2 regions of the Microbispora sp. H10836 genome follow, and region 1 is predicted to be linked to the other one. Evidence: riboswitches for the same ligand, from Rfam matches in the RefSeq annotation. Region 1 holds a riboswitch; the other holds the start of a gene.
The links. Region 1 has a riboswitch for thiamine pyrophosphate ahead of HHX30_RS22745 (cytosine permease). Riboswitches for the same ligand answer to the same signal wherever they lie in the genome.

Region 1 (14,612 bases):
TCCTCGATCTTCTCCCGCAGCCTGCGCACGTGGACCGTCACGGTGGAGGAGTCGCCGAACGACCAGCCCCAGACCTGGTCGAGCAGGGCCGTACGGCTGAACGCCTGGCGGGGGTTGCGCAGCAGGTAGACGAGCAGGTCGAACTCGCGCGCGGTCAGGGTGATCTCCTTGCCGCCCAGGCGCACCTCGTGGGCGCCGACGTCGACCACCAGGTCGCCGTCGCGCAGCACGCCGGTGCCGGTGGGCACCAGCGCGCCCCGGGCCCGCCGCAGCACGGACTGCACGCGCAGGGCCAGCTCGCGCGGGCTGAACGGCTTCGTCACGTAGTCGTCCGCGCCGGTCTCCAGGCCGACAACCCGGTCCATCTCCTCACCGAGGGCGGTCAGCATGATCACCGGGACGGGCCGGCGCTCCCGCAGCTTCCGGCAGACCTGCAGGCCGTCGAGCTTGGGCAGCATCAGGTCGAGCACCATCAGGTCGGGCGGGTCGGCCAGAGCCCGGCGCAGCGCCTCGGCGCCGTCGCCCACGCACTCGACCTCGTGCCCGTCGCGTTCCAGATAGCGGGCCACCACCTCGGCGACGGTGGGGTCGTCTTCCACCACCAGGACGCGGGCGGGATTCTGGGAAGTTCTCGAGGAGGGCACGTCCCCACGGTAAGTCCGGCGGGCGGCCCGGCGAAGCGCCGTCACCGCCCCGTAAGAACCGCCGCTCGCGGCGGCCGTCGCGCTTCCGGAAGACAGGCCCATCGCATGGGCCTGCACGGTCATATGGGCCACCGCCTGGCCGAGGTCGTAGTCGGCGAACTCGGAGTAGAGCAGGCCGCTGTCGTCGGCCTCGCGATGGGCCAGGTTGACGACCAGCGCGCTGGCATCGGGCGCCCACCGGCGCGAACTGCCGGCGAGGTGTTCCACGAGTTGCCCGTGCCCGTCCTCTCCCCGGCGGCGCAGATGGAACGACCAGGGCTGCGCGTTACCGGCGGACGGAGCCCACCGGGCCGCCTCCAGCAGGGTTTCGACGTCCGAGCCGGACAGCCGATGGTGCGGATCGAAGCGCAGCGGACTGAAACGCCCCTGGAGGGCCGGTGCGAGTCGCGGAAGGTTCATACCTCAACCAGTGGGACCGGGTCGTGTGCGCCGCGCGGCCGCGTCAGGAACGCCACGAGTCGGGTGATTTCGCGGTGATCAAGCGGAGCCTACGGAGCCTACGGCGCATGCGGTGAAGGTAGCCGATGGGACCACAGGGACCGGCAGGGGAGCCCTGACTTTCTGTCGATGAACTGCCGCCGAACGCGATGATTCACGTGAAACCTCATGAATCACGGGTATGCGAACCGATTCTGGATCAAGGCAGTGTCTGACCGACGCTGCCCGTCGCGAGCGCGGATTCAGTGGATCACCGCAGGGCCGAGGATGGTCGAACACGATCAAGCTCGCGGTTGTCGGTCCCACCGCGTACCTTGTGGCTATGGCCCGTACCGTACTGACCGTACTGGGGATCCTCCTGGCCCTCTGGCTGGTGTTCGGATTCGTGATCCCCGCCCTGTTCGCGACGCTGAAGTTCCTGCTGATCATCGGCATCGTCGCCCTCGTCGCCGTGGTCGTCGTCACCGTGGTCGGGAAGCTGTCCCGCTGACGTGAACGCGCTCCAGGCCGCCATCGGATCGCTCCTCTGGCTGCTGGCCGAGTTGGCCGCCGGGTCCCCGGGCCCCGGCGCGCTGACCGCGGTCGGCCTGGCCGGCGTGGCCGTCCTGGTGTTCGCCTGGATGCTCTGCCGGCTGGCCGGCGTCCCCGTTCTGCGTCAGGGGCCGGGCAGGCCGTCGTACAACGGTGAGACGGCGATGGTCAGGCTGCGTGATCCCGGCACGCCTGGCCGTCCCCGTCCCCGCGCACCATCAGGAAGCCCCGCGCTCGTCTGACCGGCGATCCGGTGACGAGCGCTTTCGTCATGCCCTCATTCACCGGCAACAGGTCACAGACGAAAGGCTTCCCATGTTCGACTTCGTGCTCGACCCCGCCTACCGGCTCATCGACGCGCTCAGCCACCTCACCGGCGCCGGACTCGCGATCGTCCTGGTCACCCTCGCCGTACGGCTGTCGCTGCTGCCGCTGAGCGTCCGCGTCGCGCGGGCGCAGCGGATCCGCATGCGGCTCGCACCACAGGTGGAAGGGCTGCGCACGCGGTGGAAGAACGACCCGCAGCGGCTCCTGCGCGAGGTCAACGCGTTGTACGCCAAGGAGGGCGTGGGCCAGTTCACCGGCTTTCTCCCGGCGTTCGCGCAGTTGCCGTTCTTCACGGTGACCTACCGGCTGTTCACGGCGGCCGTCATCGCGGGGCACCCGAACCTGCTGCTGGCGCAGAGCGTGCTCGGCGTGCCGCTGGGGGAGCACCTCTCCGCCGTGCTCGCCGGGGCGGGCCTGGTCAGCCCTGCCGCCGGAGTGTTCGCCGCGCTGCTCGCGCTGCTCGTGGCCGTGGCCGTGATCGCCGCCCGCCGGGTCGAGCCCACTGCGCCGATGCGGCGCCTGGCGGTCCTGATGCCGTTCTGGACCGTGCTCGCCGCGGCCTTCCTCCCGCTCGCGGCGGGCGTCTACCTGCTCGTGAGCAGCGCCTGGACGACGGCCGAGCGGGCCGTGCTCCACCCGCGCACGGCCTGACCCCGGATCGGTGGAATGCTGGCGGGCGTGATCCGTGACCACTCGATCGTGACCTGGGCGGCCGGGGACGACGGCCGGGAGGACCTGCGGGCGCTCCTGGCCGCCTACCACCTGCGGACCGAGGCCGAGAAGGGCGTCCCGGCGGCCGACGCGACGCGCCTGCCCGGGCGCTACCGGGCGGAGGTCGAGGACCCGGGCGCGGCGTTCGCGGACGACGTCGTGCTGGTCGCGCGCAGTGGCGACGCCGCGATCGGCTGCGTGGTGCTCGCCGCGCCCGCCGGCGGGCGGGCGGAGATCAAACGCCTGTGGGTGGACCCGGACGAGCGTGGCAGGGGCGTGGCCGCCGCGCTCGTCCGCGCCGCGCTCGCCCGGGCGCACGCGACCGGCCTGCGGTCGGTACGGCTGTCGGTGTGGCGGTGGCGCACGACGGCGATCGCCCTCTACGAGCGGCTCGGGTTCACCGTCACCGCGTCGTGGGACTCCCGCGACGACCTGATCTGCATGGAGCACAGCCGGCCCTGATGCCCGGCCACGCGGCGTGAGCGCGTGTCAGCCGACCTCGCGCAGCACCGGAATTTCGGACAGCTCGGCATGCCCATTCTGGTCGGGCCATGAGGCGGGCACCACGGCCCAGACGGTGGTCGCCTCCTCCTCGTGCCGGACTCCCCAGCGTTCTGCGAGGTACTCCACGATGCCGAGCCCACGGCCGCCGAGGGACGACAGCGTCGGGCGGCCCGCGCGGGGCTCCGTACACGCGCCGCCGTCGCTCACGGCCACCTCGACCTGGCTGTCCGAGCAGACCCAGGCCACCTTGAGCCGGCCGCACGGAAGAGGATGGGCATGGCGCAGCGCGTTGCTCAGCAGTTCACTCATGATCAAAACGACGTCGTCGACCGCGGAGGCGAGCAGCCCCGCGGTCGAAAGCTCGGCGCTGAGGCGCTGACGTGCGACGGCGACGCTCGACGGTGCGTACGGCAGCATCACGACGCTCGACGCACTCACCTCCCCCTGACCCCCGTATCTGCTGCACGAGCAACTACGACCGAAATGCCCCGCTCACTCGGCCGGGAAACCGTGCCCCGCATCACAGCTTGTGCACATTGGACAATAGATCAGTCCTTAAGTGGTGACGCCACGCTCCGATCTGTCCTGTCAGGATGAAGATTCCGCCGAGTTCAGCACCAGTCGCATCCGCGTCCCCCCACCGGATCGGGGCAGCGCGGCGACGTCCCCGCCCTGGGCCCGGGCGAGGTTGCGCACGATGTAGAGCCCCAGCCCGACCCCACCGAACCTGCGCCGGTTGCCGCTGTCGGCCTGGACGAACCGCTCGAAGATCCGCTCCCGGTCGCCCGGCGCGATTCCCACTCCCTCGTCGTCCACCACCAGCACGACCCGGTCGTCCTCCGGCCACGCCTCGACCCGGATCAGGCCGCCGTCGGGGGAGTACTTGAACGCGTTCTCCAGCAGCTGGGCCAGGAGGATGTCGGTGGCCAGCGCGTCGCCGTACACGAGGGGGAGATCGGGCGGGATGTCCACCTCCAGCCGGTGCCGGTCCGACAGGACCGGCAGCCCGAGCGTCGCCGCGTGGACCCGGGCGGCCAGGTCGAAGGGCTCGACCCTGACCTTCAGCTCCTCCGCGCCCGCCCGCGCGCCGAGCAGGAGATGGTCCATGAGCTGCCCGAGCGAGCGGGCGCGCTCGGCGATCGTGTGGACCGCCGACCGCCGCTCCACGTCCGCCAGGTGGTCCCAGCGGGAGTCGAGCGTGCTGGCGAAGCCGTGCACGATCGTGATCGGCGTACGCAGTTCGTGGCTGGTGGTGGCGAGGAACAGGTCCTTGGCCTCCTCCAGCTCCTTGGCCCGGGTCACGTCGCGGAAGTCGACGACGGTCTCCCCCGTCTCCCGGATCTCCGCGCACAGCACGTCGAGCCACCGGCCGGACGGGAGCTGGAAGGTGAGCTTCTCGCCCGGCGCCGGCAGCGGGAAGGGCGGCGGCCCGCCGATCACGCGCTCCGCCGGGTGGCCGGTCAGCTCGGCCGCGGCCGGATTCCACCGCACGACCGCCCCCGCGCCGTCCAGCACCGCGATGCCGTCGGCGCTGGCGTCGAAGACCGCCCGTTCGTGGGCGCGCTGCCGCACCGCGTCCTGGTAGGCCGTCGCGTTGGCGACCGCGATGCCGGCGTGCCCGGCGAGCAGTTCGAGCAGTTCGAGCTCCAGATGACTCGCCTTGCGCCGGGCGAACAACGCGTAGAGCGCTCCATAGGGACGTCCGCCGACGGCGGCGATGCCGACGGCGATCGTGTGCAGGCCGGGCACGCGCGCCCAGATCAGGTCCGGGAAGCCCTCCGGGCCGGTCTCCAGCAGCACGGTCTTGCCGGTGCGCAGCAGCTTGGCGACCAGGCTCGTGTGCAGGTCGGCGGTGGCCCCGCGCAGCGTCTCGGGCAACCGGTGGACGCCGACCAGGCGCAGCCGCTCCCCCTCGATGGACACGAAACCGCCGGCGTCGGCGCCGGTCAGCTCGGTCAGGCTCGCGGCGATCCGGTCGAGCACGACGGGCAGGTCGAGTTCGGCGTTGATGTCGCCCACCACGTCGGTCAGCCGCCGCACCAGGCGGGCGCGGCGCACCATCCTGCCGTGCGCCGCGTCGTCGTCCTCGGCGGCGTGGTAGACGTTCACGTACCCCAGCAGGACGCCGGCCGGGGAACTCAGCGCGCTCGTGTCCACCCGCAGGTCGAGCAGCCGCCCGTCGCGGTGGAGACGTTTGGTGGTCAGCGACACCCGGCCGCCCGCGCGTACGCGTTCGAGCACGGCGTTGTGCTCGGCCATCAGCTCGTCGGGCACGATCGGCGCCCGCCTGCCGAGCAGCTCGGCCGCGGGCCAGCCGAACATCCGCTCGGCCGCCGCGTTCCAGCTCAGCACGGCCAGGTCGCGGTCGAGCGCGACGATCGCGTCGGGGGAGCCGGCCAGGACCGCACGCGCGAGGCCCTCCTCGACGTCGCCCCCGTGGAGACCCGCGCCTGAGCCGCCACCCGGCTGCATGTCGAATTCGCCCGCGAGCACGTCCGCGGCGTCAGCGGCCGCGGGGGCGATGTCCGCCGCCCGGCCGTCCACGCTGCTGTCACCCACGCCCCCATCGTGCCTTCTTTCACCTTTTGATCTTGGCCTTTTCCGTCACCTCGCAACCGCTCCGATACGCTGCCTGCACGCGGAGAAGAGAAAGCGGGGCGCCCATGTCCACCGAGGACCTCGAAGCCCTGCTGCGCGTGACCTCGCCGGGCTACGTCGGCGAGACCCCGCCCGAGGTCGCCTTCGGCACCACCGACGCGCCGGTCGGCCGCCTGGTCCTCGCGGTGACCGCACGCGGCGTGCTGGCCTGCACCTACGAGGGCGAGCACGAGGTCTTCGCCCGGATCTCCCGCGCCGTCGGCTCGTTCATCGGGCCCGACCCGCGCCGTCTCGATCCGCTGCGCAGGGAGCTCGACGCCTACTTCACGGGCAGGCTGCGCACCTTCTCCCTCTCCGTGGACCTGCGCCTGGTCACCGGCTTCAGCCGTACGGTGATCCAGCTCATGCCGGCCGTGCCGTACGGCAGCGTCACCACCTACAAGGACATCGCCGAGCGGATCGGACGGCCGCAGGCCCCCCGCGCGGTGGCCAACGCCCTCGCCGGCAACCCGGTCTGCCTGCTCCTGCCGTGCCACCGGGCCGTGGAGGGCCCCGGCGCACTCGGCGGCTACGCGGGCGGCCAGGCGGCCAAGGAGCACCTGCTCCGCCTGGAGGGCGCTCTCTAGTCACTCCGGCGCGTCGGCGGGCGCGCGGGCGTGAGGTCTCAGCGGCAGACCCGGAGCACTCTCCACGGACTACGGCCTCTCAGCGCTCCACGGACCACGGACCACGGCGCGGGCTTCTTCCCGACGCAGTGTTGGTATGTTTACCAACGGAGCGTCGGTAAATGGGGGCGCTCGTCGTCCCTGAAATCCCTGCTTCGAAGGAGTGCCATGTTCCTGGCCTGGCGCGAGCTGGTCTTCGCCCGCGCACGCTTCGGCCTGATGGGCGGAGTCGTCGCCCTCATCGCGATCCTCGTCGTGCTGCTGTCCGGCCTCTCCTCCGGGCTCGTCAACGACGGCGTCTCCGGGCTCCAGCGGCTGCCCGTCACCGCGTTCGCCTTCGCCGAGGGCACCAAGACCGACTCCGCCTTCTCCCGCAGCACCGTCAACGTGAACCAGGCCGAGGCGTGGAAGGGCCGCGACGACGTCGGCGACGCCGCGCCGTTCGGCAACATGCTGGTCAACGCCAAGGCCACGACCGCCGCCGGCACCCAGGTGCCGATCGACCTGGCCCTGTTCGGCGTCGACCCCGGCTCCTTCCTCGCCCCCGCCGTCTCCGACGGCGCCGGACTCGGCGACCCCGACGGGATCGTGGTCAGCAAGACCGTCCTGGACGAGGGCGTGGGCATCGGCGACACCGTCGTCATCGACCGCCTGGGCACCCGGCTCAAGGTCGTCGGCACCACGGGCGACCAGCGCACCTTCGGGCACGTCGACGTCGCGTACCTGCCGTTGCGCACCTGGCAGCAGGTGCACGCGGGCGCCGGGCCGGGGGACGAGGTGCGTGACGGGGCGTACGAGGAGGCCACGGCCATCGCCCTGCGCGCCCGGGACGGAGACCGGATCGACCTGTCCGGCGGCGACGCCGCGGCGGGCACCACGAGCATGACGCTCAAGGAGTCCTTCAGCGCCTCCCCCGGCTACTCCGCCGAGACCTCCACGCTCACGCTGATCCAGGTCTTCCTGTACGCCATCTCCGCGCTCGTCGTCGGGACGTTCTTCACCGTGTGGACGATCCAGCGCAAGCACGAGCTCGCCGTCATACGGGCCATGGGCGCCTCGACCGGCTACCTCATGCGGGACACGATGATCCAGGCGACCGTCATCCTGACCGTGTCCACCGCCGTGGGCTTCCTGCTGGGGGTGGGGGGCGGCACGCTGCTCACCACGACCCCCATGCCGTTCGCGCTGGAGGCGGCCCCGCTCGTCCTCGCCGCCCTGCTCCTCGTCGGCCTCGGCCTCGCCGGTGCCGTGGCGGCCGTGGGCCGCATCGTCCGCGTCGACCCGCTCGCAGCCCTGGGAGGGCAGAGATGACCACCAGTTCCACGTCCCCGCGCCCGGACTCGCTCCGGCCCGGCGCCCGGGAACGCGGCGGCCTGTTGGTGGAGGGCGTCACCCTGACCCTCGGCGACGGCGACGCCACGGTCACCGCGCTCGACGACGTGCACCTCGACGTCGCGTCCGGCGAGTTCGTCGCCATCGTCGGGCCGTCCGGCTCCGGCAAGTCGAGCCTGCTCGCCGTCGCCGGCGCGCTCACCACGCCGGACACCGGCCGGGTCCTGCTCGACGGCGTCGACATCTCCCGGGCGAGCGCCCGCGAGAAGGCGCGCCACCGCCGCGACCGGATCGGGTTCGTCTTCCAGTCCGGCAACCTCATCCCGGCCCTCACCGCGCTCGACCAGCTCCGCTTCGCGCTCGACGTGGCGGGCAGACGCGCGGGTGACGGTCACGACCCGCGAGAGCTGCTCGACCGGGTGGGCATGGGGCACCGCGCCGGGCACCGCCCGCACCAGTTGTCCGGCGGCGAGCGGCAGCGCGTGGGCATCGCCCGGGCACTCGTCACCCGCCCGGCCGTGCTGCTGGTGGACGAGCCGACCGCCGCGCTCGACCGCGCCCGCAGCGACGACATCGTCACGCTGCTCGCGCACGAGACGCACGAGTCGGGCGTCGCGACGATCATGGTCACCCACGATCACGAGGTGCTCGGTCACTGCGATCGCGTCCTGTCGATGGTGGATGGGAAACTGTCGGAGTAGACGACCATGGCGGAGGAGAGCAGGTGCCACGCATTCAGGCGGCTACCGTCGCCGAGCATCGGGCCGCCCAGCACCGGGCGCTGCTCGACGCCGCCAGGGAGATCCTCGCGGAGACCGGCCGGCCGCCGACGCTGACCCGGGTCGCGGAGCGCGCCGGGCTGGCCCGGCCCAGTCTCTACCAGTACTTCCGGTCCTCGGAGGACCTGCTCAACGCGCTGGTGGAGGACGTCTTCCCCCGCTGGTCGGCGGGGGTCGCCGCGGCGATGGACGCCGCCGCGACCCCCGCCGACCGCGTACTCGCCTACGTGCTGACGAACTTCGAGCTCATCAACGAGGGTGAGCACGCGCTGGCCACCGTCCTCGCGGAGGTCGCGCCGGGCGACACGGTCGCGGAGCAGAGCCGGGCCATGCATCAGCAGCTCCTGGAGCCGCTCGTGGAGGCGCTGCGCCGCCTCGGCGTCGCCGCGGTGCCCGAGACCGCGGAGATGATCAATGCCATCGTGTTCGCCGGGTCCCGGTTGATCGAGTCCGGCACCGACCTGGAGACCGCCTGGGAGTCCGCACGGGCCCTGCTGGAGCCGTTCGTGCGCACCGCGGGCAAGACTGCCCAGCCGTCCTGAACCGCCGGATCACGCCCCCGGAGCGCTGTCGCAGGCGCCGGGGACGCGGGCCGAACCCGCGGATCGGCAGGTGAGGCTCGACGAACTCAACGGCGAGAGCGCAGGCGGCGGGCCGGGACGGACAGCGCCACGGTCGCCAGCGCGGCCACGAGGAACGCGGCGAGCGCGGCGTTCATCCAGGGCTGGTGGACGAACCCGAGGGCGAGGCGGACGTCGGTCCAGAACCCGTCCCACCAGCCGACCGTCGGGGTGGACGTGACGATCCAGTACGCCACGAACCCGAGGATCCACGGCACGACCATGAGCCACCGGGAGGGGGCGTCCCCGGCGGTGTTCCACCGGGCGGCCCCGCCGAGCAGGAAGTAGTCGACCACGAGGACGGCGAACATCGGCACGAAGACCGCCCCGATCACGGTCAGGAACGCGCCGTAGGAGTTCACGTCGGCGAACAGCGCGATCAGGGTCGTGAGCACGCCGATCACGATCGAGATCGCCCGGCGGTCCCAGCGCGGCGCGAGGTTCTGGATCGACACGGTCGTCGAGTAGACGTTCGCGAACGACTGGTCGGCCTCGCGCAGCACCAGGATGCCGAAGAACAGGATCCCGAGCGGGGCGGCCACGAAGGGGTCCCACACCTTGTCCGGGTCGTTGCCCACCAGGGCGAGCGCGGCGATGCCGAGCGCCAGGCAGGCCACCTGGGCGATCGTGTAACCCGCCACCACGCCGGTGAACGCCGCGCCGCTCGACCGCGAGTGCCGGGCGTAGTCGGCCGCCATCGGCACCCACGACACCGACAGCGCGATCACGTAGTCGACGGCGGGGGCGAAGGCGTCCCAGGAGCCGCCCCCCACGGACGGCCCCTGAGTGAACAGGGCGACCGACAGCCAGACCATCGCGACCACCACGCCCGCCGTGACGTAGCGGCGCAGCAGCCGCAGCGCGCCGAGCGGGCGGATCGTCAGCGCGATCGTCAGCGCACCGGCCGCGACCGCCCACACCGCGTACGGCACCGCCGTGCCGAACAGGGCCTGCGCGCCGTTGGCGATGACCCACAGCTCGAAGGCGCCCCAGCCGAGCATCTGCACGATGTTCAGCACGGTCGGGATGTACGAGAGCCGGGCCCCGAACAGGCCGCGCAGCAGCACCATCGCGGGCCGGCCGGTACGCGCGCCGGGGATCGCGGCCAGGCCGACCATGGCCGTGCCCAGCAGGCTGCCGACGACGGCGGCGAGCACCGCCGCGGTGAAGGTCAGCGGCTTGCCGCCCAGGGGGTCGAGGAGGAACAGCGCCCCCGAGAAGCCGAGGAGGCTGACGCCGAGATTGGCCCAGAACGCTCCCTGGTCGAGCAGCCCCAGAGTCCTGGGGGCCTCCTCGTCCAGGGTGAGGGGAACCTCCGCGTGCGCGTCGTCGACGACGGCAGAAGTCATCACACGCTCCCTACGCCGGCATTATCCGGACAGGTTCATGCGGTCGGCGGCACGTTCGATCCGCCCTCTCAGCCCGGTCACGCCCGAGCTCCCGCGGGGTATTGATGATGTCTTTGGGATTATGACACTTCTTTGACCGTTTTCCTATGCGACGTAGGGCGTCCCACCGGCTTCGCTGACCATCGGGCGCCCGGCGGCGGCCCACAGCTGCATGCCGCCGTCCACGTTGACGGCGTCCCTGCCGATGTGGTTGAGCCACATCGCGGCGTGCGCCGACCGTCCGCCGACGCGGCAGACCACGTACACCGGGCGGTCGTGCGGCACCTCGTCCACCCGCGCCTGCAGCTCGCCGAGCGGGATGTGGACGGCGCCGGGCGCGTGGCCGGCCACCCACTCCTCGTTCTCACGGACGTCGAGCAGGTACGCGTCGTCGGGCAGGGCGTCGGGGGTGATTTCCGGCAATGTCATGCGCCCATTGTGGCCGCACCCCGCCGATGCCCGGGCCCATGCCGGAAGCTGTGACCCACGGTGATCCGCTGGGCGCTACTTCAGGAGGCGGGACAGCCGGCGGTCGGCCAGCGGCTTGCCGCCGGTCTGGCAGGTCGGGCAGTACTGCAGCGACGAGTCGGCGAACGACACCTCCCTGATCGTGTCGCCGCACACCTCGCACGCCTCGCCCGTACGGCCGTGCACGCGCAGGCCCGACTTCTTCTCCGACTTGAGGTCCTTGGCGGCCAGCCCCCTGGCCCGGCCGACCGCGTCCCGCAGCGTGCTCACGATCGCGTCGTGCAGGTCGGCGACCTGGCCGTCCGTCAGCGTCCCGGCGATCTTGAAGGGGGACATCTTCGCGACGTGCAGCACCTCGTCGGAGTAGGCGTTGCCGATGCCGGCGATCACCTTCTGGTCCCGCAGCAGGCCCTTGATCTGCGCCCGGCTGCCGCCCACGATCGTCTTCAGCACGCCCGGCGTGAAGTCCTCCGCCAGCGGGTCGGGCCCGAGCCCGGCCACGCCGGGGACGTCCCCGGGATCGCGCACCACGTACACCGCCAGGCGCTTCTGCGTGCCGGCCTCGGTGAGCTCGAAGCCGGGGGCGCGGCCGTCCTCGCCGGGCGACAGCCGTACGCGGACCGCGAGCGGGCCCTTGCCCGGCCGCACCGGCCGCGCGCCCGTGAGGTCGTCGCGCCAGCGCAGCCAGCCGCCACGCGCCAGGTGGGTGACGAAGTGCAGGCCGTCGCAGTCGACGTCGAGGAACTTGCCGTGCCGCGTCACGCCGGTGACGAGCAGCCCGGCGAGCGCGGCGACGGGCGGGTCGACGGTCTTCAGGGCCTGGAAGGCGGTCACGTCGACGCCGACGACGGCATGGCCGACGGCGTGCTCGCGGAGGAACTCGGCGAGCGCCTCGACCTCGGGCAGCTCCGGCATGCCCTCACACTAACCCGCTCCGTCAGGGGACGTCCCAGAACGCGAGCTCGTGCTCCATACCCCGGACGAACAGCTCCCGGGCGCGTGCCGGGTCGGGAGCCGCCTCGTCGATCATGACGGCGATGCGCGCGGAGAGGGCGGCGAATCCGGGATCGGCGTAGGTGTCCACCCACGCCTTGTACCGGGGCTCGGCGGGCGGGTCGGCGGCCAGAATCCGGCCGAGTGTGGAGTAGCCCCACATGCAGGGGTAGAGCGCGGCCAGGCCTTCCGCGTAGTCGGCGGCCGACTCCAGCAGGAACGAGGTGTACGCCGCGCAGGCCGGGCCCTTCACCGCGCCGTCGAGGTCGGCGCCGAACTCGGCCGACAGCGACCGGTGCAGGTCCAGCTCGTCGTGCCAGGTGGCGTACGCGAGATCGACCAGGTCGCCGAGGTGGGCGTCCGGAGCCTGCCAGGCCAGCCGGCTGAACACCCGGACGTAGTCGAGCAGGTACAGGTAGTCCTGCTCCAGCCACGACCGGAACACCGGCTCGGGCAGGTCGCCCGCCGCGATGCCGCGTACGGTCGGGTGCGCGAGCTGGGCGTCCAGCATCGGCCGCCCGATGGCGTGCAGCTCGTCAGATATTCCCATAAAGGCACATTCTGGCCTGGATCGGCGCGTTACGCTCGATCACGTGACACTGACGATCGCCGAGGAAGTGCTGCTGCTGGCCTACCGGGAGGACACCGGCAAGCCGATGATCGGGTCGCTGGAGCTCGACTGCGCCTTGGCGGGTGCTCTGCTCGCGGAGCTCGCCATACGCGGACGTGTCGGCTTCGACGGCAAGAAGCTGCGGGTCGAGGACGGCGCCCCGCTGGGTGACGAGGAACTGGACGCGACGCTGTCCCGGATCATCGGCGAGGCCAGGCGGCGCGACGCCAGCTGGTGGGTGGGCAAGCTACGCATGGGCAGGCTGCGCAAGCGGCTGCTCACCCGCCTGGCCGCCCGGGGCGTGCTGAGCGAGCAGGAGGGCAAGATCCTGGGGATCTTCCCCACCACGCGCTATCCCGAGCTCGACCCGCGCCACGAGCAGGGCGTGCGGGAACGCGTCCAGAACGTCCTGACCGGGGCCGAGCCCGACGAGCGGACGGCGGTGCTGTTCGCGGTCATGCACGCGGCCAAGCTCGACCGCAAGGCGTTTCCCGATGCGCCGAAGGACCGGATCAAGGAGATCGCCCAGGGCCAGTGGACGGGCGAGGCGGTCCGCAAGACGATCGCGTCCGTGCACGCCGCCGTCGTCGCGGCCACGACCGCCGCGGCGGTCGCCGCCTCCGCCGGAGGCTGACCCGGGCGGAATCAGGGGCCGACCCTGCCGGAACCGGGGGCCGACCCTGCCGGAACCGAGGGCTGACCCGGGCGGAACCGGGGGCTGACGCTCGTGCCGCGCACGCCGCGCGCTCATGTCAGCGGCCGGGCGCGTCGCACGGCCGCCGCGGCTACTTGGTGATCACGTCCTTGGGGACCTGCTTGTCGGCGGCGAGCGCCTCGAACAGGCGCAGCGCCTTCTGCGTGTCCCACTTGACCACCGCCTGGCCGCCGATCGTCGGCAGCGAGCCGACCGGCACGGCGGTGGCGACGGGTCCCTCACGCATGGCCAGGCCGACCGACAGCAGGTCGAACAGGCCGGTGCCGGGGTCGACGGCGACCGAGTCGGCCGCGTTCAGCGCCAGCGGGACCGAGGTGAACGGGTTGATCAGCGTGCCCGGGCTCGCGGCCTTCTGCACGACGGCCGAGAAGAACTGACGCTGCCGCTGGGTGCGCTCGAAGTCCGGGATGGCGCCGGTGGCCCGGGTCCGGACATAGCCGAGCGCGGTGCCGCCGTCCATGTCCTGGCAGCCCTTCTTCAGGTCGATCCCGGCCTTCGGATCCTTGATGTCCTGCTTAACGCAGATGTTGACCCCGCCGACCGCGTCCACGATGCCGACGAACCCGCCGAAGCCGATCTCCATGTAGTGGTCGATCCGGATGCCGGTCACCCGCTCGACCGTCTTGGACAGGAGCTTCGGCCCGCCGAAGGCGTACGCCGCGTTCAGCTTGCCGCTGCCGTGCCCCTCGATCGGGACGTACGAGTCGCGGGGCAGGCTGACCAGGGTCGGCCGGCCGCTCTCGGGGATGTGCAGCAGCATCATCGTGTCGGTGCGCTTGCCGACGGCCTTGCCGGTCGCGAGCTTCCTGCGCTGCGCCGCGGTCAGCCCCGCCCGGCTGTCGGACCCGACCAGCAGCCAGTCCTCGCCCGGCGTCTCGGCGGGCCGTCCGCTGTAGTCGGTCAGCGACTCGACCGGCTTCAACCGGGACCCGATCCAGAAATATCCGGCGACGGCGGCGACGAGCAGGAGCACGACCAGCACCACGACGACCCGCAGGACGGTCCTGCCGGTCCGCCGCGGCCCGCGGCCACCGCCGCGCACGGCCCCGTCGCGGCCCCTCGGCCCGCCGCCGCCACCGTGCGGGGCGCCGTCCCGGTCCCCGGCCTCGTGCCCGCTCCCGCCGAGCGGGCGGATCGGACTGTCGCCGGAGCGCGGCTTGCCGTACACCTTGGAGCGGGCGCGGGGGACCGTGTCCTCCCTGCCGGACCCCGCCGGAGCGGCCGGAGCC
Region 2 (14,612 bases), on a different contig from region 1:
GCTCGGCTGCGAGGTGGGCGCGATCGCGAACAGCCTGATCTTCGACGCGGACGGCGCGCCGCTGCTGGTGCTCACCAGCGGTGCCCACCGCGTGAACACCGACCTGATCGCGCGGCTCGTCGGCGCGGCGAAGGTGCGGCGGGCCACGCCGGAGTTCGTCCGCGAGCACACCGGGCAGCCCATCGGCGGCGTCGCCCCGGTCGGGCACCCCGCGCCCGTACGGACGCTCGTGGACACCTGGCTGGGCAAGCACAGCGTGGTGTGGGCCGCCGCGGGGCACCCCCACACGGTCTTCCCCACGTCCTACGAGGAGTTGCTGCGCATCACCGGGGGCACGGCCGCCGAGGTGGAGTGACGCCTGCCGGACCGGCCCGGCGACGTTTTGCTAATGTGCGACGAGTGATCCAACTGCGACGGGTGGGGCCCGACCGGTTCAGGGCGGTGCTGGACACCGTTCTGGAGATTTACACGGTCGCCATGCGCCCGCCGTCGGACCAGCTCGCGGGGCGCATGGCGATCATGCGTAACCACTCCACCTATCCCGACTTCGACTGCATGCTCGCCGAGGACGCGCAGGCTCCCGGCGGCGTCGCCGGCTTCGCGTACGGCTTCCACGGCGGCCACGGGCAGTGGTGGCACGACGTCGTACGCGGGGCGCTGCAGGACCGGGCCGGGCCGGTGGTGGCGGAGGACTGGTTCGGCGACGCCCTGGAGATCGCCGAGATCCACGTGCGCCCCGAGTACCAGGGCCAGGGGATCGGCCGGCGCCTGATCCACACGCTGTGCGAGGGCCGCCCGGAGCGTACGGCCGTGCTCTCGACGCACGACGCCCCCACGGTGGCCCGGCATCTCTACCGGGACGTCGGGTTCGCCGACCTGATGACCCGGTTCGTCTTCCCCGGCGGATACGAGGAGTACGTCATCGCCGGGGTGCGGCTGCCGCTGCCCGAGCTCGGGGCCCGCGAGAGCTGAACGGACCGGCCGGCTCAGCCGGCGACGGCGGCGGGCACGCTGTGCAGCGCCTGGAACACCTCGCGGGTCGCGCTCGACCGGTTGAAGGTGATGAAGTGGATGCCGGGCGCGCCCTCGTCGAGCAGCTTCTGGCACAGCTCGACGGCGTGCTCGATCCCGAGGCGGCGAACCGCTGCCGGGTCGTCGGCGACGGCCTCGAACCGCTCGGCCACCTCGGGCGGGAACGGCGCGCCGGACAGCTGCTCCGACCGGGCGATCGTGCTCATCTGCGTGACGGGCATGATGCCGGGGATGATCGGGGTGTCACACCCACGGGCCGCCACGCGGTCACGCAGCCGCAGGTAGTCCTCCGCCCGGAAGAACATCTGGGTGATCGCGTAGTCCGCGCCGGCCCGGCACTTCTGCACGAAATACTCGGTGTCCGACTCGATGCTCGCCGACCTGGGGTGCTTGTACGGGAATGCGGCCACCCCCACGCAGAAGTCGCCCGCCTGGCGGATCAGGCGCACCAGCTCCTCGGCGTACAGCACGCCCTCCGGGTGCTTGACCCACTCGTCCAGGGGGTTGCCCCCGCGCGGGTCGCCGCGTACGGCGAGGATGTTGCGCACGCCCGCGTCGGCGAACCGGCCGACGAGGTGGCGCAGCTCGCGGATCGAGTGGTCGACCGCGGTGAAGTGGGCGACGGGGGTCAGCGTCGTCTCGTGCGCCAGCCGCTCGACGATGTTCACGGTGCGGTCGCGGGTCGAGCCGCCGGCGCCGTAGGTCACGGAGACGAACGTCGGCCGCAGCGCCTCAAGCTCGCGGATGGCCCGCCACAGCTGGCGCTCCCCCTCGTCGGTCTTCGGCGGGGAGAACTCGAACGAGAACGAGCGCTCGCCCGCGGCCAGCAGTTCGCGGACCGTCGGGACGCGATCAGGAAGCCGCGAGGGCAGACCGAGAGCCATACAGGAGAGGTTACAGCGCCGCACTTTTCCCGGTGGTCGCAGTCTTGCTATGTGGACGTTTTCCCTTACTGGGTGAGTTAACCCACTTGAAGGGGGATCTGGTGATGTGTGTCCGGATCAACCCCGGTTACTCTCAGAGCATGACCGCTTCCGCCGTCTCGCTCGATTCCATCCGTACGGAGGTGGACCGCGCACTCCGGGAGTTCCTCGACCGGCAGCGACCACACTTCGGTGACCCTCATCTGGCCGCCCTGCTGACCGCCGCGGAGGACTTCCTGGCCGGCGGCAAACGGCTGCGCCCCGCCTTCTGCCACTGGGGGTGGCGGGCCGCCGGCGGCGGCGACGACCCGGGGCTGCACGCCGCCGCCGCCTCGCTGGAGCTGCTGCAGGCGAGCGCGCTCGTCCACGACGACGTCATGGACGCGAGCGACGTGCGCCGGGGCATGCCGTCCGCGCACCGCCGATTCGAGCGGATGCACACCGAGGCGGGCTGGCACGGCTCCGCGCGGCAGTTCGGCGAGGGTTCGGCCGTGCTGCTGGGGAACCTGCTGCTGGTGTGGTCCGGGGAGATGTGGCGCACCTGCGGCCTGGCACCAGAGGCGCTCGCCGCCGCGCAGCCGATGCACGACCACATGCTCACCGAGCTGATGTGCGGGCAGTATCTCGATCTGCTCGAACAGGCTCAGGGCGAGAGCACCTACGACAGCGCGCTGCGGGTGGCCCTCTACAAGAGCGGCAAGTACTCGGTCGAGCAGCCGCTCCGGCTCGGGCTCGTCCTCGCCGCCCGGGCCCGGCACGCGTGGATCGACCGGCTCTGCGTGCAGTACGGCCAGCAGGTGGGCATCGCCTTCCAGCTCCGCGACGACATCCTCGGCGTGTTCGGCGACCCTGCGGAGACCGGCAAGCCCGCCGGGGACGACCTTCGCGAGGGCAAGCGGACCGTCCTGATCGCGCGCGCGCTCGCCTCGGCCACCCCCGCCCAGGCGGCGGTCGTACGGTCCCTTCTCGGCGACCCCGGGCTGGACGCCGAGGGCGTCGGGCGGCTGCGCGCGGTGATCGAGGAGACCGGCGCGCTGGCCGCGTGCGAGGACATGATCAAGCGTTATCTCGACGACGCGCTGCACGCCCTCGACCACGCGCCGATCGAGGAGGAGGCCCGCGCGGCACTGGCCGGCCTCGCCGTCGCCGCCACGTCCCGCCGCACCTGACGGCGCGGGGCAGGACCGGTGGCGGCCCCCCCGGACACCGTCGCGTCCCGCGTGACGGGACGCGGCGCACGGGGGGCTCAGAGGCGGCTCAGAGCGGGACGGCGGACAGCCGGGCCTTGAGCGCGGCGGCGGCGGCGCCCGGGTCGTCGGCCTCGGTGACGGCCCGGACGACCACCGCCCGGCGCACGCCGTGCGCCATCACCTCGTCGAGGTTGCCCAGGTCGATGCCGCCGATGCCGAACCACGGCCGGTCGGTGCCCAGGCGCGCCGCGTGTTCCAGCAGCGCGGGGCCGGGCGCCGGGCGGCCGGGTTTGGTGGGCGTGGGCCAGATCGGCCCGCAGCAGAAGTAGTCCACCCCCGGCTCCACGGCGGCGGCCGACGCCTCCGCCGCCGAGTGCGTGGACCTGCCGATGAGCACGCCGGAGCCGAGGATCTCCCGGGCCACCGGGACCGGGAGGTCGTCCTGCCCGAGGTGCAGGATGTCGGGCCGGGCGGCGAAGGCGACGTCCGCCCGGTCGTTGACGGCCAGCAGCGCGCCGTGCCTGTCGCACGCCGCGCGGAAGACCTCGAGCAGGTCCAGCTCCTCGCGCGCCTCCAGGCCCTTCTCCCTGAGCTGGACGATGTCCACTCCGCCGGACAGGACCGCGTCGAGGAATTCCTCCAGGTCGCCGCGGTCCCTCCTGCCGTCGGTGCAGAGGTAGAGCCTGGCCTGCGCGAGCCGCTGTCGCCGGGTGTCAATCACCCGACCACAATGCCATGGGGCCGTACGGTCAGAAACCCAGGGCCTGGGCCCTGCGCTTGACCTCGGTGTGCCGGCCCTTCACGATCGCGTCGATTGGGGACCCCGGCAGCGAGTCGTCCGGGGTGAACAGCCACCGGATCGACTCCACCTCGTCGTACCCCGCGTCGGCCAGGAGCGTCAGCGTGCCGGGCAGGCCCTTGAGCACGTCGCCGCCGGCGATGAACACCGCGGGGATCTGCGGCTCGCCCCCGCCCCTGCGGGCGCCGGCGAGTTTCTTGTCCTTGAGGAGTTGCTTGGCGCGGCCCATGCTGAGCCCCAGCCTCTTGGCGGCCTCCGAGAGGGGGAGCCACTCCCCTACGAGCTGGTCGGTCTCCCGGTCGATCTGCGCAACAGTAAGCGTCACGGAACCACCATTACCACAGGCGGGCCGCCAGGAAACACCTCGATTACGTCATAATGCAGTCGCGGAGCGGGACGGCGGGGTCGGCCACCCGCCGAGCGTCGAGCCGCTGGCCGCCCTCGACGAGCCTGCGACCCTGCACCACGTCGCGCGGCCGGTCCACGGTGAGCACCGCGGCGAGCCTGTCCTCGGCCGTCAGCCAGCACACCGCCCACTTCGCGTCCGTACGCGGGTCGCCGCGCAGCAGCACCCGGTCACCGGCCTCCCGGTGCCCGGCGAACTGCACCATGTGGCCGAACTGCTCCGACCAGAAGTACGGCACGGGGTCGTAGACCGCCTCCTCGCCCAGGAGGGTGGCGACGGCCGTGTCGGGAGCCTGGAGCGCGGTGTCCCAGTGCTCGACCCGCAGGCGGGTGCGGAACCTGCGCGACCACCAGTTGGCACAGTCCCCCACCGCGACGACGTTGGGCAGCGACGTGCGCAGGTGCTCGTCGACCACCACCCCGTCGTCGAGCCGGACGGCCGAGCCCTTCAGCCAGTCGACCGCGGGGCGCACCCCGACGCCGGTGACGACCACGTCCGCCGGCACCCTGGCGCCGGACATGAGCGTGAGGCCGTCGGCGTCCACGGTGCCGACCATCGCGCCGAGGCGTAGTTCGACGCCCGCCCGCGCGTACCAGCCGATGGTGTGGCTGCCGACGGCGGGGCCGAGCGCCACGGCGAGCGGGCTCTCCCCCGCCTCCACGACGGTCACCGCACACCCGGCCCTGGCCGCGGCGGTGGCGACCTCCGCGCCGATCCAGCCGGCTCCGACCACGGCCACGCGGGCGCCGGGGACCAGCCGCTCGCGCAGCGCCAGCGCGTCCTCTATGGTGCGCAGCACGTGCTGGCGGCCCTCGCCGCGCAGGCGGATCGGGGCGGCGCCGGTGGCGATGACCAGGCCGTCGTACTCCAGCTCGCCCTCGGTCGTCTCCAGCACGCCGTCGCGCAGGCCCTTGGCCGCCGTGCCGAGGCACAGCCGTGCGTCGAGGGCGTCGAGGTCGGAGTCGACCACCGTGGAGTCGGTCTCTCCGAGCAGCACCGCCTTCGACAGCGGCGGCCGGTCATAGGGGCGATGGTGTTCCTCGCCGATGAGCGTGATGCGGCCGGTGAATCCACGGGCCCTCAACGCCTCGATGCTTCGCACGCCGGCCAGGCCGGCACCCACCACCACGACGTGATCCACAGCTTGACCATAGATTGTCAGCGGGGGCCCTGGCCAACGGGCCCCTCATAACGAGTTGGGCAAGTAGCGCGCACTTCCCCGGGGGCCCACGTTGTGAAGGAGGCCCTTACTCCACCGGACGACGCGCGTGCGGATCTTCGTCGCGCGCGGCACGCGGCGTCCGCTGCCAGGTGGCGGCGGACGGCCGCCGGCGATCGGCCATGACGGGCGGCGTACTACGCTGGTGGGCGTAAGACGCGCGGGAGCCCGGCGGACCGGGCTGAGAGGAGAGCGGGAGGCTCTCGACCGCCCCGACCTGATCCGGGTAATGCCGGCGAAGGGAGCGCGGTGTGCCCCCCACATACGACGTCGTGATCGCCGGCGGCGGCGTGGCCGGCCTGGCCGCGGCCTGGCGCACGGTTCGCCGGGGCCTGTCGGTGGCGGTGGCGGACCCCGCGCCCGGAGGCGGCGCCACCCACGCCTCGGCCGGGATGCTCGCGCCGGTCAGCGAGGTGACCTACACGGAGGAGCCGCTGCTGCGGCTCGGCCTCGCGTCGCTGGCGGCCTGGCCGCACTTCCGCGCCGAACTCGAGGACGAGAGCGGCGTCGAGCTGGACTACCGGACCGAGGGCACGCTGGAGGTCGCCCGCGGCGCGGACGACATGGCCTATCTGGACGACCTGGCGGCCTTCGAGCGGACGCTCGGCCTGCGGGTCGAGCGGCTCACCGGGCGCGAGTGCCGTTCCTTCGAGCCGATGCTCGCCCCCTCCGTACGCGGCGGGCTGCTGGCCCGCGACGACGCCTGGGTCAACCCGCGCAGGGTCGTGCGGGCCCTGCGCACCGCGTTCGAGAAGGCGGGCGGCACGCTGGTCGCCGACCGCGTCTCCGGGATCGACGCCTCAGGGACGGGCGGTCCGTCCGTACGGCTGGCGTCCGGCGAGGCCGTCGCGGCGGGCCAGGTCGTCGTGGCGGCAGGATCGTGGTCGGCGTCCCTGCTGCCCGGCCTGCCGGTACGCCCGGTCAAGGGCGAGATCCTCCGGCTGCGCGGGCCCCGGGGGTTCCTCACGCGGTGCGTACGGGGGCTGGTGCACGGCTCCCCCGCCTACCTGGTGCCCCGGGGCGACGGAGAGATCACGCTGGGCGCCACGGCGCAGGAGCTGGGGTACGACGCGCGGGTCACCGCCGGCGGCGTGTACGAGCTGCTGCGCGACGCCCGCGAGCTGGTGCCCGGCATCACCGAGCTCGAACTGACCGAGACCACGGTCGGCTTCCGCCCGGGCACGCCCGACAATCTGCCGCTCATCGGCCCCGCCGGCCCGCCCGGCGTGTTCGCGGCGACCGGGCACGGCCGCAACGGCGTGCTGCTGACCCCGATCACCGCCGACGCCGTCGCGGCGCTCCTCACCGGCGACGAGCCACCCCCGGTCACCGGGGCCTGCCATCCAGGGAGATTCAGCAAGTGAAAGTCACGATCAACGGAGGCACGGCCGAGCTGCCCGAGGGCGCCACGGTCGGCGACGCCGTACGGACCCTCACGTCCCTCATGTCCGGGGTCGCGGTGGCCCTGAACGGCGAGGTGGTGAGCCGGAGCGCCTGGGACTCCACTCAGGTGGCCGACGGCGACGGCGTAGAGGTGCTGACGGCGGTGCAGGGAGGATGAGCATGACCGACGACGTCTTCGTGCTGGGCGGGGAGAAGTTCACCTCGCGGCTCATCATGGGCACCGGCGGCGCGCCGTCGCTGGAGGTGCTCGACCAGGCGCTGGAGGCGTCCGGCACCGAGCTGACGACCGTCGCGATGCGCAGGCTCGACCCGGCGTCGCGCGGTTCGGTGCTGGACGTGCTGCGCGCCCGCGGCGTCAAGGTGCTGCCGAACACCGCGGGGTGCTTCACGGCCGGGGAGGCCGTGCTGACCGCCCGCCTGGCGCGTGAGGCCCTGGAGACCGACTGGGTCAAGCTGGAGGTCATCGCCGACGAGCGCACCCTGCTGCCCGACCCGATCGAGACCTTCGACGCCGCCGAGCGGCTGGTAGCCGACGGCTTCGTCGTGCTGCCGTACATCGGCGACGACCCGGCGCTGGCCCGCAGGCTCCAGGACGCCGGGTGCGCGGCGGTGATGCCGCTCGGCGCCCCCATCGGCTCCGGACTGGGCATCCGCAACCCGCACAGCATCGAGCTGATCGTCGAGGCCGCCACGGTCCCGGTGATCCTCGACGCCGGCATCGGCACGGCCAGCGACGCCGCGCTGGCGATGGAGCTGGGCTGCGACGCCGTGCTGCTGGCCAGCGCCGTGACGCGGGCGCACCGGCCGGACCTGATGGCGGCGGCCATGCGGCAGGCGGTCACGGCCGGGCGGCTGGCCAGGCTCGCGGGGCGCATCCCCCGCCGCCGCTACGCCGAGGCGTCCTCCCCCGTCCGCCCGTCCTGAGCCCGCCGCATCCACCACACAAAGGCGTCCCCCGCCCGTCCGGCGTGTTCGCGCCGGCGGGCGGAGAGGCGCGGGAATCCGCGTCTGGTAAGCCCAGTTTTCGGATTAGACACGGCTTTTCGGGCGGCGCGGAGGGCTGCCGAATAGGTCTCGGTTTGGGATTCGGGAACACGCCCGGCGGCAAATCACCCGTAAACTCTGGCGAGTGGACACGACGCTGACCGACCCGCTCGTGGGGCAGTTGCTCGACGGGCGCTACCGCGTCGAGTCCCGGATCGCCCGGGGTGGCATGGCCTCCGTATACCTTGCTCTGGACGTCCGGCTCGACCGCACGGTGGCCGTCAAGGTGATGCACCGCTCGCTGGCCGAGGACCCGCAGTTCGTGCGGCGGTTCATCGGCGAGGCCAAGTCGGTGGCGAGCCTCTCGCACCCGAACATCGTGCAGGTCTTCGACCAGGGCACGGACGGGGCGCACGTCTACCTGTCGATGGAGTACGTGCCCGGGCGGACGCTGCGCGACGTGCTGCGCGGGCGCGGCCGTCTCCCGGCGCGCGAGGCGCTGGAGATGGTCATCCCGGTGCTCGCCGCCCTCGGCGCGGCCCACCAGGCGGGGCTCATCCACCGGGACGTCAAGCCGGAGAACGTGCTGCTCGCCGACGACGGCCGGGTGAAGGTCGTGGACTTCGGCCTGGCCCGCGCGATCGAGGCGACCAACCAGACCAAGACCGGCATGATGATCGGCACGATCGGCTACATGTCGCCCGAGCAGGTCACGGCCGGCACCGCCGACGCCCGCAGCGACGTGTACGCCGCCGGGATCATGCTGTTCGAGCTGCTGACCGGGCGGCAGCCGTACGCGGGCGAGACGCCGATGTCGATCGCCTACCGGCACGTGCACGAGACCGTCCCCGCGCCGTCCTCGATCGCGCCCGACGTGCCGCCGCCGATCGACGCGCTCGTCGCGGCGGCCACCGACAAGGACCCCGCCGCGCGCCCGGCGGACGCGACCGCCATGCTCGTCGCGGCCGTCGAGATCCACCGCACGCTGCCGCGGACCGGGCACACCGGCGCGCACGCCGCCCCTCACGGAGCCCACGACACCGGCGCCCACACCGGCGCCCACAGCGGCGTACGGACGGGTGCGCACCGGACCCTCCCGCCGCCCGGCGGGGCCTCGCCGTTCGGCACGTCGCAGCACGCGCGCCCGGAGGCCGAGCCGTCGGTCGGCCACACGATGATCCAGCCGCGCTCGGAACTGCTGACCGGCGCCGGTGGAGCGGGCCGGCGGCGACGGGCCAGAGTCAGGCCCGTGTGGTTCCTCGCCGCGCTGGCCCTCGTCATGGTGGCGGGCATCGCCTTCACCGGTTGGTGGTTCTCCCAGGGGCGCTACACGACCGTGCCCGATCTGGTGAACCAGAACATCACGGTCGCCAGGCAGGAGGCGCAGAAGGCCGGCTTCGAGGTACGGATCGGCAAGGCGAGGTTCGACGACAAGGTGCCGAAGGACATCGTCCTCGACACCGAGCCCGGCGCGGGCGCCGAGGTGGTCAAGGGCGCCGTCCTCACCCTGATCCCGTCGGCCGGCCCGGAGACGATCCCCGTGCCGAAGGTCGAGGGCCTGAGCCTGGCGGACGCCCGGGCGAAGGTCGCCGAGGTCGGGCTGACCCCCGGCCGGGTCAGCAAGAGCGCGAGCGACACCATCCCCCGCGACCAGGTCATCCGTACCAACCCGCCGGTGGGCAAGCGCGTCAAGAAGCGCGGCGTGGTCAACTTCGTCGTCAGCGCGGGACTTCTGATGCCGGACGTCACGCAGATGATGCGCGACCAGGCGGAGAAGATCCTGCGCGACAAGGGCTTCAACGTCCAGATCGACGAGACCACCGACGACGCCCCGCCGGGCACGGTGATCGCCCAGGACCCGTCCGGCGGCGCCGAGGTGGTGGCCGGGGCGACCGTCCACCTGACGGCCTCGCGCGGCCCGGACCAGGGCTTCCGCTGGCCGTGGGAGACCGACCCCGCCGACCCCGGCCAGACCCCGCCCACCGTCGTCAACGTGCCCAACGTGATGTTCAAGTCCGTCCACGACGCGGTGAACGAGCTGAAGGCGGCCGGTTTCAAGGTCAACGTCCGTAAGGTGGTGGGCACCGACCGCGTGGTCGGTGAGAAGCCGCTCGGTCAGCAGCCGCCGGGCACCACCATCACGATCTGGCACTGACGCCCCGCCGGTCATCCGGTCGCGTACGGCCACCACTCGTGGCCGTCGTCGCGCCCCGACCGGCGTCAGGCGGCGTCGGGATCGGCTCCCCTGAGGATGTGGAGGTCGTCGCCGAGATGGCTCAGGGGGTGAGGGTGCCGAGGAGGCGGAGGCGGGCGAGGCCGCCGTCGGGGTAGATGTCGAGCCGGGCGTGGGTGACCCTGCGGTCGTCGTCGAGTCGGAAGCGGTGGCGGGTGTCGGGCTGCAGGCGCGTCCTGGGGAGCAGCGGGAACCAGGCGTCCTCGTCCTCCAGCGGCGCCCGGTCCGCGTCCGCGCCCTTCAGCGACGCCCAGCCGGGGGCGTTGAAGATCAGGTTGGCCGTGTCGATCTCGGCGACGGCCACCCGGCCCGGCCCGGCCAGGGCGACCACGAGCCAGTCGTTGCCGCCGTCGCGGCGGCGCGCGGTCTCCCAGCCCTCGGACTGGTCGCGGGCCAGGCCGGGTGCGAGGACGTTGTTCGGCGCGGAGTAGAACTCGTCGGAGCAGGCCGTGACCAGGCCGCCGTTCTCCAGCGCGGCGAGGTCGACGGTGAGGCCCTCCAGGAAAGCGTGGTCGGGAACGACCCGCCCGTGGACCCGCAGCCGCGCGACGCCGCCGTCGGGGAGGATGTTCAGCCGCACGTGCGTGAAACGGCGGGGGTCGGTCACGGCGAACTCGTGGACCGCGTCACCCTTCAGCGGGCTCTTCGGCACGATCTCCACCCAGCCGTCCAGCTCGTCCGGCGAGGGGTGGCCCTCGGCCGCGCACGCCTCGACCGACGCGTACGGCGGGTAGTTGCCGCGGAACCACGCGGTGTCCACCACCACGCCCCGGATGACGCCCGGCAGGCCGAGCCGGACGATCGCCCAGTCGTGGCCGGGCGCACGCCGCCGCCGGGTCTCCCAGCCGTCGTAGACCTGGCCCTTGGCGCCGAAGGTGTGCGGCCGGAACTCGGCCGGCCCCGGCCTGATCAGGGCCTCCCGTTCGGCGAACGACTCGTCGTTTGCGGCCACGACCGACCCGCCGTACGTGCGCAGGGCGAGGTCGGGCAGGCGGGTGAAGCCGGTCATCGCGCTCCTCGGATCAGCAGTCGTCCGCGCGGGGCGGCGAAGTCGACGGGCACGCCGCGCAGCCAGGTGGTGCGTACGACGCCCGCGAGCCGCGCGCCGTGGTAGGGGGACACCGGGTTGCGGTGGTGGAGCGCCGCCACGTCGACGGTGAACTCCGCGTCGGGGTCGAAGGCGACCAGGTCCGCGTCGTCGCCCACCCGGATCGCCCCCTTGTGCGGCAGGCCGGCCAGGCGGGCCGGTCCCCCGGCCATCCAGCGCGCCACGTCGGTCAGGCCGTGGCCCCGGGCGCGAGCCGCCGTCCACACGGCGGGCAGGCCGACCTGGAGCGAGGAGATCCCGCCCCAGGCCTCGGCGAAGTCGGGCACCTTGAGGTCGGGCGTCGACGGGGAGTGGTCGGAGACGATCCCCATGAGCACCCCGTCGGCGAGCGCCCGCCACAGCGCGTCGCGGTTGGCGGCCTCCCGGATCGGCGGGCAGCACTTGTACGCGGGCCCGGTGACCTGCTCCGCCGCCAGGGTCAGATAGTGGGGGCAGGTCTCGGCGGTGACGCGCCCCCCCGCCGCCTGCGCCGCGCGCAGCGGTTCGACGCAGGCGGCGGCCGACACGTGCACGATGTGCGCCCGCGCGCCCGTCTCCGCCGCGAGGGCGATCACCTGCTCGACGGCCCTGCGCTCGGCCTCCTGGGGGCGCGACCTGAGGAAGTCGCCGTACGCCGGGCCGCGGGGGTCGGACAGCAGGCCGGGGTCCTCGGCGTGCGCGATCAGCAGGCCGCCGAAGGCCGCCACCTCCGCCAGCGCCGCCCGCAGCCCCTCGCGGTCGAGCGCCGGGAACTCGTCCACCCCGGACGGCGAAAGGAAGCACTTGACGCCCGCCACACCGGCCTCGTGCAGGGGCCGCAGGTCGGCGAGGTTGCCGGGGATCGCACCACCCCAGAAGGCGACGTCCACGTGGCACCGCCCCTCGGCGGCCTTCCGCTTGACCTTCAGCGCCGCCACGTCCACGGTCGGGGGCAGCGAGTTGAGCGGCATGTCCACGATGGTGGTCACGCCCCCGGCCGCCGCCGCTTTGGTGGCGGTCGCGAAGCCCTCCCAGTGAGTACGGCCGGGCTCGTTGACGTGCACGTGGGAGTCGACCAGCCCGGGCAGCAGCGGCAGTTCGCCGAGGTCGGCGGACTCCTCCGCCGCCGGTGGCTCGTCGTAGGGACACAGGGCGGCGATCACACCGCCGCGTACGGCGACCGCGAGCGGACGCTCCCCCTCCGGGGTCACGGTCCGCCGGGACCTCACCACCAGGTCGTACGGTTCCCCCACGCGCCACTCCTCATGTCGTGAGATGCCGGGCGGCGACCCGCGCCGCGAGCTTCTCCAGCAGCGGCCCGGCCTCGGCCATGCAGCGGCTCACGTCGGGCTCGACGTCGGTCAGCGCGTACGCCGCCTCGATGCCGGCCGCCCGCAACTCGTCGTCGCCCACCGACCGCCGGCCGCAGACCGCGACGACCGGCACGCCGTGCTTGGCCGCCGCCGCCGCGACGCCCACCGGGGCCTTGCCGCGCAGGGTCTGCTCGTCGATCGAACCCTCACCGGTGACGACCAGCCGGGCACCCTCGACGTGCCGGTCGAACTCCACGAGGTCCAGCAGATAGCCGATGCCCGGCCGGATCTCGGCGTTCAGGAACGTCAGCGCGCCGAAGCCCACCCCGCCCGCGGCCCCGGCCCCCGGCCGCCCGGCCACGCCCATCGCACGGACCACGCCGTCGTGCTCGGCGGCGCCCGCGAGGCCGTGGGTGTGCGCGGCCACGGCCGCCAGCCGGGCCAGCCCGGCCTCCAGCACGGCCACGTCCTGCGGGCTCGCCCCCTTCTGCGGGCCGTACACCGCCGCCGCGCCGTACGGCCCGAGCAGCGGGTTGTCCACGTCGCTCGCCACGATCACCTCGAACCCGCGCAGGCGTCCGGAGACGTCGACGGTGTGCAGGTCGCGCAGCGCGGCCCCGCCGGGCGGCAGGTCGTTCCCGGCCGCGTCGAGCAGCCGTACGCCGAGGGCCTGGGCCATCCCCGCGCCGCCGTCGGTGCAGGCGCTGCCGCCGAGGCCGAGCACGACGCGGGTCGCGCCGTGCCGTACGGCGTGGGCGACGAGCTCACCGGTGCCGCGGCTGGTGGCGGTCAGCGGCGCCGGATCCGCCGGTAGCCTGCGCAGGCCCGACGCCTCGGCCAGTTCGATCACGGCGACCCGTGCGCCGGGCTCGTCGCGTACGGCGTAGCTCGCCGTGACCGGGTTCCCGGCGGGCCCGGTCACCTCCGTCGCGACCCGGGTGAAGCCGCTCGCCACGACCGCGTCGACGGTGCCGTCGCCCCCGTCCGCCACCGGGAGCTCGACGACGGGCACGTCACCCAGACCGGCGGCCACGTGCGCGGCGACCTCGGGCGCGGTGAGCGACCCGCGAAACTTGTCCACCGCGATGACGACGTGCCCTGTCATGCCCTGCTCCCTCGGTCCGTCCGGGATGTCTCAGACATGATCTCCGATGGTCAGGCGGCGATGGGCGGCGGCCCCGGCCCGCGCGGCCTCCTCGCCGGAGACCGTGCGCAGCTCGCCGCCCGCCACGACGGTCCGGCCGCCCACCAGCAGCCGTTCCAGCGGCGGCGTGGCGCCGTACGCGAACGCCACGACGGGATCGTCGATCGCGGCGTGGAAGCCGCCGAGCCGCCACAGCGCGACGTCGGCGAGCTTGCCGGGCTCCAGCGAGCCGATCTCGGCCTCCCGGCCGAGGCAGCGGGCGCCGCCGAGTGTGGCCATCTCCAGAGCCTGGCGGGCGGTCAGCGCGCGCGGGCCGTACCGGGCCCGCTGCGTGAGGACGGCCATGCGGATCTCCCCGGCAAGCGGGGTCATCTCACTGGAGGCCGCGCCGTCGACGCCCAGCCCGACCGGCGCGCCCGCCGCCAGCAGATCGGTGATCCGGGCGATGCCCGCACCGAGACGGCCGTTCGACGACGGGCAGTGGGCCGTGCCCGTGCCGGTCTCGGCGAAGCGCCGCACGTCCTTGTCGGTCAGGTGGACGCAGTGGGCGAGCCACACGTCCGGGCCCAGCCAGCCGAGGTCGTCGAGGTACTCGACGGGCAGCACGCCGAACTGTTCCCTGCAGTGCTCGTCCTCGTCGGCCGTCTCGGCCACATGCGTGTGCAGCCGTACGCCGTGGGAGCGCGCGAGGTCGGCCGAGCGGGTCATGAGCTCGCCGCTGACCGAGAACGGCGAGCAGGGGGCGACCGCGACGCGCAGCATCGACCCGAACGACGGATCATGATATTTCCGGATCGCGTCGTCGGTGGCCCGGAGGATCTCGTCGATGTCCTCCACGACCTCGTCCGGCGGCAGGCCGCCGCGCGAGGCGCCCCGGTCCATCGACCCCCGGCAGGGGT

Region 2: linked by a shared signal. The riboswitch ahead of thiO (glycine oxidase ThiO) and the one ahead of HHX30_RS22745 (cytosine permease) in region 1 are both predicted to bind thiamine pyrophosphate.

What each region holds. Positions count from the first base shown of each region.
Region 1 is NZ_JABBWU010000012.1:172,902-187,513, reverse strand. It holds gene HHX30_RS41880 (response regulator transcription factor) at 1-644, opposite strand, end outside; partial or broken gene HHX30_RS41875 (nitroreductase family protein) at 906-1,103, opposite strand; gene HHX30_RS22795 (hypothetical protein) at 1,465-1,632, shown strand; gene HHX30_RS22790 (DUF6412 domain-containing protein) at 1,634-1,915, shown strand; gene HHX30_RS22785 (membrane protein insertase YidC) at 1,989-2,651, shown strand; gene HHX30_RS22780 (GNAT family N-acetyltransferase) at 2,679-3,173, shown strand; gene HHX30_RS22775 (ATP-binding protein) at 3,201-3,653, opposite strand; gene HHX30_RS22770 (PAS domain S-box protein) at 3,804-5,687, opposite strand; gene HHX30_RS22765 (methylated-DNA--[protein]-cysteine S-methyltransferase) at 5,879-6,439, shown strand; gene HHX30_RS22760 (FtsX-like permease family protein) at 6,647-7,789, shown strand; gene HHX30_RS22755 (ABC transporter ATP-binding protein) at 7,786-8,511, shown strand; gene HHX30_RS22750 (TetR/AcrR family transcriptional regulator) at 8,535-9,131, shown strand; gene HHX30_RS22745 (cytosine permease) at 9,218-10,558, opposite strand; TPP riboswitch at 10,549-10,663, opposite strand; gene HHX30_RS22740 (rhodanese-like domain-containing protein) at 10,703-11,026, opposite strand; gene HHX30_RS22735 (Fpg/Nei family DNA glycosylase) at 11,102-11,980, opposite strand; gene HHX30_RS22730 (TenA family protein) at 12,003-12,608, opposite strand; gene HHX30_RS22725 (GPP34 family phosphoprotein) at 12,652-13,302, shown strand; gene HHX30_RS43350 (LCP family protein) at 13,454-14,612, opposite strand, start outside.
Region 2 is NZ_JABBWU010000001.1:362,009-376,620, forward strand. It holds gene HHX30_RS01655 (YbaK/EbsC family protein) at 1-355, shown strand, start outside; gene HHX30_RS01660 (GNAT family N-acetyltransferase) at 400-972, shown strand; gene metF (methylenetetrahydrofolate reductase [NAD(P)H]) at 987-1,916, opposite strand; gene HHX30_RS01670 (polyprenyl synthetase family protein) at 2,057-3,124, shown strand; gene thiE (thiamine phosphate synthase) at 3,213-3,866, opposite strand; gene HHX30_RS01680 (Rv2175c family DNA-binding protein) at 3,895-4,269, opposite strand; gene HHX30_RS01685 (FAD-dependent oxidoreductase) at 4,313-5,491, opposite strand; TPP riboswitch at 5,720-5,830, shown strand; gene thiO (glycine oxidase ThiO) at 5,821-6,933, shown strand; gene thiS (sulfur carrier protein ThiS) at 6,930-7,130, shown strand; gene HHX30_RS01700 (thiazole synthase) at 7,133-7,897, shown strand; gene pknB (Stk1 family PASTA domain-containing Ser/Thr kinase) at 8,103-10,112, shown strand; gene alc (allantoicase) at 10,234-11,199, opposite strand; gene allB (allantoinase AllB) at 11,196-12,509, opposite strand; gene HHX30_RS01720 (glycerate kinase) at 12,520-13,674, opposite strand; gene HHX30_RS01725 (8-oxoguanine deaminase) at 13,705-14,612, opposite strand, start outside.